DNA from 2 places in the Kitasatospora sp. NPDC057542 genome. Region 1 is predicted to be linked to the other one. Evidence: riboswitches for the same ligand, from Rfam matches in the RefSeq annotation. Region 1 holds a riboswitch; the other holds the start of a gene.
What was found. A riboswitch is a leader RNA that binds a small molecule or an ion and turns the genes downstream of it on or off. The one in region 1 is predicted to bind cobalamin.

Region 1 (4,462 bases):
GCCCGCGCCCAGGCTGCTGTACGACCAGGGGCCGCCGTGCTGGGCGTGCCAGTACGACCAGTAGGCGCTGCCGGTCGGGTTGGTGCAGGTCGTCGGCAGGGCGTTGATGGTGCAGACGAAGCCCGGGTAGCGCGGGTGGAAGGCGTACGAGAATCCGGCGCCGGTCAGCGCGGCCAGGCCACTGGCCGGGTCGCCGAGCGCGCAGCCGGTCTGGATGCCGCCGCCGACGGCGGTGAAGTCGACCACGACGGTGACTCCGGTGGTGCCGGTGCAGGCGGCCGCCTGCGCCTGCGGGGCCTGGACGGCGCAGACGCCGAGCAGTCCGGCGGTGAGGGCCGCCGCGGCGGCGATCGACCCGAGCGTACGGCGGGCCGGGCGGACCGCGGTGAGAGTGTCGGTCATCGGTGAAATCCTCCTGGTGTCAGGCTCGTTCAGCGCGCGACCGGGGCCGGGCAGGCCAGGGTCGGGGCATCGGGGCGGGCCCCGGAAGCGGAGAGGGTGGCCAGCGGGGTGCCCGCGAGGCCGAGGACGGCCTGCGCGGTGGCCCGGGCGCCGTTGCCCGCGTTGAAGCCGGACGCGTCATAGGCGACGGCTCCGCGGACCGCCGGGTCGGCGGAGCAGCCCTGCTGGAACGTGACCAACCGGCTCCAGCCCTTGAGGCCGGCGACGAGGCGCCCGCCGGAGAGCAGCGCCTGGGTGGCCAGGCCGGTGGTGTTGGCATTGGAGGCGCTCGCCCCGGCCGCCGCGAACCCGCCGTCGGTGTTCTGGTGGGCGGTGAGCCAGCCCAGGCCCGTGTTCGCCTTGGCGGCGCGACCGGTGGCGGCGAGGGCCTGGACGGCGAGTGCGGTGGCGTCGGGGTCACTGGTGCAGGTGGCCTGGCCGAAGGAGACCGGGAAGCCGCCGTCCGCGCACTGGCTGTTCGCGAGGAAGTCGACAGCCGCCGCCGGAGCGTCACCGGGTGTGCGGTGCAGGGCGATCACGGCGAGGGACTGGCCGAAGGCGTTGCTGTAGTCGCCCCACTGGGAGCGGTCGGAGAAACGGCCCTCGGCGGTCTGCAGCGAGCGCAGGCGGGCCGGCAGGTCGACGCCGCCGAAGGCCGTCGGGCTCCCACCGCGGACCTCGACGGCGAGCAGCAGCTTGGCGGTCGCGCCCGCGTAGGCCTCGGTGGTGCCGTCGCCGAGGTAGCCACTGATGATCTCGGGCTTCGCCAGCCAGGCGGTGGCCTTCGCGGCGGCCTCGTCGGAGCTGTGCGAGGCGGCGAAGGCCAGCACGGCGTCCACGGTCAGGCCCTGGTCGGGGTAGGCGGTCCCGTTGAAGACGGACTCGAAGTGGTCGCCGTCCACGAGCTGGCGGGCCAGCCAGCCGCCCGCGGCGGCGTCGGGGCGGACCGTCGGGGACGAGGTCGCGGCGGCGGGCGCGGCGTGGGCGGCGGTGGCCGCCGGGAGCGCGGTGGCGAGTGCGAGGGCGGGTATCGCGAGCAGACCGAGAGTGCGGCGGAGCGCGGGCATGGGTGCCTTTCCGGGCCTGGACGCAGGGGCCCGGAGGACGTCGGCGACACGCCGGGCAGCCCTCGGAGCTCCGGCCCGCAGACCACGACGGGAGGAGGGGACGACACACCTCCGCCGACGGGTAATCGGGCTCGCCGCCGACGTGGAGCCGGAGGCCTACCGTTGCGGGTCAGCGCCGGATTCGGACCGGACTTCCCCCATCGGCGGAGTCGCTACTTGACGGCCCATCATGGCGAAACGGAAAAGATCCGGTCAAGGGTTCGTGCGTCACGTCACGGTGGTCCATACCCGGCTTCGCGACGCGCTCCTCCCGGCTGCCGGCGTGATCAGGGTGTCTCGGACGGCAGAATGCCTCTCATGCGGCACATCTTCGTCATCGGCATCGGCGCGGGCGACCCCGACCACCTCACCCTGCAGGCGGTCAAGGCACTCGCCCGCACGGATGTCTTCTTCATCCTCGACAAGAGCGAGGAACGGCAGGACCTGATCCGGCTGCGTCGCCGGATCCTGGCCGAGCACGGGCGGCCCGGGCACCGGCTCGTCGAAGCGCCGGACGCGGAGCGGGACCGCACCACCCCGGCATACGCGACCGCCGTGGACGACTGGCGCGTCCGCCGCGCCGACCTGGTCGAGCAGCTGGCCGTCGAGCACCTCGGTGAGGGCGAGACGGGCGCGTTCCTGGTCTGGGGGGATCCGAGCCTCTACGACAGTGTCATCGCCGTGGTGGACGACGTACGGGCCCGCGGCACGGTCGCGTTCGACTACGAGGTGATCCCGGGCATCAGCAGTGTGTCCGCGCTCGCCGCCCGCCACCGCACCACGCTGACCCGGGTCGGCCGCCCGGTACAGATCACCACCGGCCGCCGCCTGGCCGAGGGGTTCCCCGAGGACGTGGACGACGTGGTGGTGATGCTCGACGGCCGGGCCGCCTTCAGCGGGATCGACCCCGAGGGGCTGGAGATCCACTACGGCGCCTACCTCGGCACTCCCGACGAGATCCTGGTCGCCGGCCCGCTGGCCGAAGCCGCCCCGCGGATCCGCGAACTGCGCGAGTCGGCGCGCGAGCGCAAGGGCTGGATCATGGACACCTACCTTCTGCGGCGATCGGCTGACTGACCGGCGTGCGCCGCCCCGGAAGCGGGGCGGCGCGGCGCGTCAGCGGTTCCGGAACGTACACGTCGTCCGCCGGTCGGAGCGGGGCTCCGGGCCGCTGCTGCCCGCCGGGCGGGCCTTGGTCGGACCGCACGTCCTGGAGGTTCCCGTGCACACCACTCCCGCACCGGGTGCCAGCGGTCCGATCGTCACCGGCACGGACGGATCGGAGCCCTCCCGCAGGGCTGCGGCCTTCGTGTGCCTCACCGAAGCCACACCTCGTACGGGCACTCGCTCTTGCCGAAGGCCCGTTGGTCAGGCGCCCTGGCGGCGGGTGCGGCACTGCTTCTCGCCGGGTCCGGCTCCGCCGGCGCCGTCACCGGCACGTCCGGCGGGCCGGTCCCGGGTGTCCCGCGGACCGTCGAACTGGACGCGTCACCCGCCTCGGTGGCGGTCAGCCCGGACGGGCGCAAGGCCTACGTCGCGGTGAAGGACAGCATCAAGGGCGCGTCGTTCGACCGTCCGTCCCGGCCCGCCACGGATTCGGAGGCCGCGACGAAGGCCCGCACGAGGGGCCGGTCGTCTCCTCGGCGGGTGGCCAGGAAGACCCGGCTCATGGCGGACGGCCCGTCGAGTTCGAGGCGCCGGGCGCCCGCGGGGAGCAGCGTGGTGACGCTGTGGGGGGCAATGGTGACGCCCAGGCCCGCGGCGACGAGCATGATGACGGTGTGCCAGTTCGAGCACTCCTGTACGACCCGGACGTCGTTGCCGGTGTCCCGGATCGGCTGGGTGTTCACGTCGAACGCGCGGGCTCCCGCCGAGCGCGGGAACAGGATCAGGGGGTCGGTGGCCAGCGCCGCCGCTTCCACCCGGTCTCCCTCCGCGGCGGGGTGGTCGGCGGGGACGACCGCGACGAACCGTTCCGTCGTCAGGAGGGCGAGGTCGATGTCGTCGCGTTCCTCGGCATCACGGACGATCCCGATGTCGGCCGTGCCGCGTTCCAGGGCCGTCAGGACGTCGACGGTGAAGCCGTCGTGCAGCCTGACCTGGACGTCCGGGCGGCGGAGGGAGAAGGCCCGGAGCCGTTCGCTGACGATCGCGGCGGCGGAGGTGATGAAGGCGACGTCCAGGCGGCCGGCCTCGCCGCGGCCGACCCGGCCGGCCTCGTCCAGATCGGCGGCCAGCCGGCCCAGGAGGTCCCTCGCCCGCGGCCGGAACGTCATCCCGGCGTCCGTGAGGCGCACGCTCCGGGACGTCCGCCGGAACAGCTCGACGCCGACGATCTTCTCCAGCTGCCTGATCTGCTGGGACAGGGCCGGCTGGGCGATGTGCAGCCGGCGGGCGGCGCGGCCGAAGTGCAATTCCTCGGCCAGCGCCAGGAAGTAGCGCAGATGCCGGAGCTCGATTCGCTGATCCATATCTCCAGCCTATGGATGGCGGCCGGTGTACGTATTGGACACATGAGTCGGCGCAGTCGCAGGCTGACGTGGTGTCGTCCAGGGAAGGAACCCGCCCCATGCCGTACGCGTCCGCACCGCCCGTGGTCTCCTCGATCGCCTCGCCCAGCGACGCCGACGCGTTCCGCGCGCTGAACGAGGAATGGATCTCACAGCTGTTCACCCTGGAGGAGGAGGACCGGGCCGTGCTCGGGGATCCGTTCGGCCGCATCGTGGACCCGGGCGGCGACGTGCTCCTGGCCCGCGAGCCGGGAAGCGGAACCGTCGTGGGGTGCGTTGCGCTTCTGGCCCACCCGGACGCCGTGTTCGAGCTGGCGAAGATGGCCGTCACCCCCGGCGCGCAGGGGCGCGGAATCGGCCGCCGGCTCGTGGCCGCGGCGATCGGCCGGGCCCGGGCACTCGGCG
Region 2 (4,462 bases), on a different contig from region 1:
CACCGGGCGGGCCGTGGCCACCGGGGACGACGACATGCTGATGAAGCTGCCGCTGGTCCGCGCCCGGGCCCACCGGGCGCTCGGGCAGCTGGATCTCGCCGTCGCTCACGCGCAGGACTGTGCCCGGCAGGCCGAGAGGCGGAGCCAGTACGCGAAGGAGGCGCAGGCGCACACCCTGCTCCTCGCCCTCGCCGAGGAGCTGGACGACGCGGGGCTGGCCGAGCGCAGCCGCGAGCGGCTGCGGCAACTGGCGGGTTAGGGCCCCGTCCGGAAGGACACCCGGGTGTGGTGCCGGCCGGTGCGGACGGTGAGCCCGTGCTCGGGCAGGCCGGCCGGGTCGCCGCCGTCGGCGAGCCAGCAGGCCACGGCGGAGCCGAGCAGCAGCGGGTCGATGCCGGGGTCGGGGCAGCCCCAGTCCGGTTCGGCGCGGGCCTCCAGCAGCAGGCCGGTGCGCAGCCGGAGCAGGTGGCGGGCCGGGCCGAGGGCGGCCACCGCGACGGCGAGGCCGGGGAGTTCGGCGATGGTGTCGGCGAGCCAGCGGGTGGCGGGGCGTTCGGCGTGCACCGCGGTGCGGGCGAGGACCTCGGCGGTGTAGCGCAGGGCGTCGCCCGGGTGTTCGTCGGTCAGGGCGTGGAAGCCGCGCGGGGTGTGGTCGTTCGGGTCGAAGGGGTAGCGCCGGAGGCTGACGTCCGTGCCCCCGCTCGTGCCCTTGACGTCGTACGCGGTGGGCCCCTCGGTGGCCGCGGGGCATGGAACGGGCCTGGGGTAGGGCAGAAGGGCCGGTTCGTCCCGGGGTTCGTCCAGTCCCTCCAGGAAGGAGTAGAGCAGCGGGCGCAGCAGCCGGGCGGACTCGCCGCGGTGGGCGAGCGATCGGCCGGTGATGTCGCTCAGATCGGCCGGGTCCCGGGCCAGGACCAGTTCGAGTTGGGCGGCGAGGTCCCCGTCCGGGTCGAGGACGGGTGCGGCCTGGCCGAAGGCGTAGCTGGGGGAGCGCGGGTCGAGTTCGGCGGCGCCGGTGGCGACGAGCATGGTGCGGTGGTCCAGGGCGGCGCCGTAGACGGTGACCGAGCCGTGGTCGCCGATCACGCAGTCGGCGGCGACGAGTGCGGCCTGCCAGCCCTGGTGGGGCGGGATCAGGCGCAGGCCCATCCGGCGGGCGTCGTCGAGCAGCGCCGCGGGGTCGTGGCGGCTCCACACGTTGGGGTGCAGGACGACGGCCACCGTGTACTCGTCGGCGGGCAGTTGGCGGACCAGCCGCTGGGGCAGGTCGGGACGGCGGCCGAATAACGAGTGCTCGCTCCAGGTGGAGCTGACGACGACGAGCCGTCGGCCGCCGGTGGCGCCGAGCGCGGCGCGGTAGCCGTCACGGGAGCGCCGGCTACCGAGCATCCGGTCGAAGCACGGGTCGCCGACCACCTTGGCGACGTCGAGCGCCTCGGGGCAGGAGACCCGCAGCCGGTCCAGCTGTTCGGGGTGGGAGAGGCCGAGGACGTCCACGAACACCCGTCCGTGGTGGGTGAGTTCGTTGCGGGACAGGCCGGCGGCGCTGATCGTGTCGCCGGTGGACTCGGTGACCAGGCGGTTGTAGCCGGCGCCGTGCGGGAGGACGACGAGGCGGGCGTCCAGACGGTGCATGGAGGAGTGGACGGCGCAGGCGACGGCCAGGTCGAAGTGGCGACGGACGGCGTCCTCCCAGTCCAGCACGGTGAAGCCGGGCAGGCCGTGGAGGTACTCGTCCAGGGCGCGGTCGGCGAAGGCGGAACCGGGGTTGACGGTGAAGTAGAGGTCGATGCCGTGCGGGCTCAGCAGGGAGAGGACGTCCAGGACCCGGGTGGCGGAGGTGAGGGTGCGGGCGACCGCCAGCACGCGGGCCTTGACCGGGTCGGTGTTCCAGCGGTCGGCGGGCCAGGCGTGGGGGTGGGACGGCACACCATGATCGTACTGGCAGGGGCCGCCTCCGGCGCGCCGCACCCTTCCCGGGCCGGCGCGGGAAGGAGTCAGCCCGCGGCCGCGCTGGGTTCGTGGTGCTCGGCGGCGGCGCACTCGTCCAGGAGGGGGCGCATGGCCTCGTCCACGAGCCGGTAGCGCACCACTCGTCCGTCCCGGTCGCCGGTGACCACGCCTGCCGTGCGGAGCAGCCGCAGGGCCTGGGAGACGGCGGGGTCGCGCATACCGGTGGCGACCGCGAGGTCGGTGACGGCGAGCGGGCCGGCCCGGTGGAGGGCGAGCAGCAGGGCGAGCCGCCCGGGGTCGGCGAGCAGGGAGAACCGCTCGGCCCAGGACCGGACGTGCGCGGGGTCGCCGATCGCGGCGATGGCCTCGCAGACCCGGTGCCCGTCGATGGTGCGGTGGCCCGCGCGGTCGGCCGGTACGAGATGCATGCGGACATTCTTGCAGGCGCTCCGCTGTGATCCTGGACACCTGCGCAGGTGCGCAGCCTTGCACGGGTCGGGCCCGGCCCCTACGGTGTAGCCCGCCGTGGTGCTCGGGAAGACCGGTGACGGACCCTCAGGGGTCCCAGCCCGGAGCGGCCCTCGCCACTGTGATCGGGTCGTTCCTCCGCCTGCGGAGGAACGTCGTCCGTACCCACGGAGCCACTGGGCGCCTCGCGCGCCTGGGAAGGCGGGTACGGGCGTCCCGTAAGCCAGGAGACCGGCCACGGCATCTCACGAGGTTTTCCACGAGGTGCTGGAGCGTGATCCGCAGATGACCCTGCCCGAAACCGTTGCCGCCGGGGCGAAGGCGGCCCCTTCCGTCCTGCCCACCTTCAGATGGCGGCGCGAGGACACCGTCCGTACGGCCGGGTTGATGGTGGTGATCCTGGCCATGCACGTGGTGGCCTTCGGGACGCTGATCTTCCTGGTCGCACCCGAGAAGTACGCGGTCGGCACCCAGGTCTTCGGGGTGGGCCTGGGTATCACCGCGTACACCCTCGGCATGCGGCACGCCTTCGACGCCGACCACATCGCGGTGATCGACAACACCACCCGCAAGCTGATGGCGGACGGCAAGCGGCCGGTCTCGGTGGGCTTCTGGTTCGCCCTCGGACACTCCTCGATGGTGGTGCTGATGGCCGCCCTGGTGGCGGGCGGCGCGCAGTTGGCGAACACGCTGATGGACGACGAGTCGACCACCCACAAGTGGCTCGGGATGGTCGGTACGACGGCCTCCGGCGCGTTCCTCTACCTGATCGGCGCACTCAACCTGGCGGCGCTGCTCGGCATCCTCAAGGTGTTCCGGGCGATGCGGGCCGGGCGGTTCGACGAGAAGGAGCTGGAGGCGCACCTCGACTCGCGCGGCTTCATGGCCCGGGTGCTGAACCGGGCGACCCGTTCGATCACCCGGCCCGGGCAGATGTTCCCGGTGGGCATGGTGCTGGGCCTGGGCTTCGACACCGCGACCGAGGTCACCCTGATGGTGATGGCCGGCTCGGGTGCGGCCTCCGGCCTGCCCTGGTACGCGATCGCCTGCCTGCCGCTGCTGTTCGCCGCCGGGATGAGCCTGTTCGACACCCTGGACGGGACGTTCATGAACTTCGCGTACCAGTGGGCCTTCGCCAATCCGGTCCGGAAGGTGTACTACAACCTGACCATCACCGGTCTGTCGATCGCGGTGGCCTTCATCATCGGCACCATCGAGCTGGTCGGGGTGCTGCACGAGAAGCTCGGTCTGACCGACCCGGTCACCGGGTTCATCGCGGACATCTCGCTGGACAACGTCGGCTACGCCATCGCCGGGCTGTTCGTGGTGGTCTGGGCGATCGCGATCGGGTACTGGAAGCTGGCCCGGGTCGAGCAGCGCTGGACGCCCGGGAACTCGTGACTCAGGTGGCCGCGAGCAGCAGCGTGCCCGCGACGGCGAGCCCGGCGCCGACCGCCTGGACCGGGCGCAGCCGCTCCTTGAACACCCCGCGCGCCATCAGTGCGGTGACGACCGGGTAGAGCGAGGAGAGAACGGCGGCCACGGCGGCCGAGCCGCGGTGCGAGGCCATCGCGTAGACCCCGTTGGCGGCGACGTCGGCGAGCCCGGTCGCGGTGAGTGCGGGCAGTTGCGTCCGTACGCCGGGCAGCAGTTCGGCCGTCCCGCCGGAGCGGCGCAGCCCGGCCAGCAGGACGGCGCCACCGACGGCCACGTTGCAGACCCGCTGGACGCACAGCACCAGCAGCAGGCCGCCACCGGTGGAGGCGTGGGCGATCAGGGCCATCACGGTGCCGAAGCCGAAGGCGGCGGCGACGGTGAGCAGCAGCGCCTTGCGGGCCGCACGCGGCCCGCCGCGCTCGGGGCCGGCGGCCAGCACCACGCCGACCATCGCGACCGCGATCCCGGCGACCTGGCCGAGGCCGGGCCGGTCGCCCGGGGCGAGGCCGACGCCCACCGGCACCGCGACGCTGATGGTGGTGAGCGGGGAGATCACGCCCATCGGGCCGAGGGCGAGGGCGCGGTAGAAGGCGAGCACCGCGAA

Region 2: linked by a shared signal. The riboswitch ahead of ACFU7Y_RS32435 (HoxN/HupN/NixA family nickel/cobalt transporter) and the one ahead of ACFU7Y_RS37805 (prenyltransferase/squalene oxidase repeat-containing protein) in region 1 are both predicted to bind cobalamin.

Annotation. Positions count from the first base shown of each region.
Region 1 is NZ_JBHVFE010000500.1:1,839-6,300, reverse strand. It holds partial or broken gene ACFU7Y_RS37810 (hypothetical protein) at 1-402, opposite strand, end outside; gene ACFU7Y_RS37805 (prenyltransferase/squalene oxidase repeat-containing protein) at 432-1,508, opposite strand; cobalamin riboswitch at 1,607-1,755, opposite strand; gene cobF (precorrin-6A synthase (deacetylating)) at 1,866-2,624, shown strand; gene ACFU7Y_RS37795 (LysR family transcriptional regulator) at 3,077-4,018, opposite strand; gene ACFU7Y_RS37790 (GNAT family N-acetyltransferase) at 4,117-4,462, shown strand, end outside.
Region 2 is NZ_JBHVFE010000354.1:4,127-8,588, forward strand. It holds gene ACFU7Y_RS32420 (AAA family ATPase) at 1-259, shown strand, start outside; gene ACFU7Y_RS32425 (hypothetical protein) at 256-1,929, opposite strand; gene ACFU7Y_RS32430 (metalloregulator ArsR/SmtB family transcription factor) at 1,998-2,381, opposite strand; cobalamin riboswitch at 2,463-2,676, shown strand; gene ACFU7Y_RS32435 (HoxN/HupN/NixA family nickel/cobalt transporter) at 2,707-3,822, shown strand; gene ACFU7Y_RS32440 (EamA family transporter) at 3,824-4,462, opposite strand, start outside.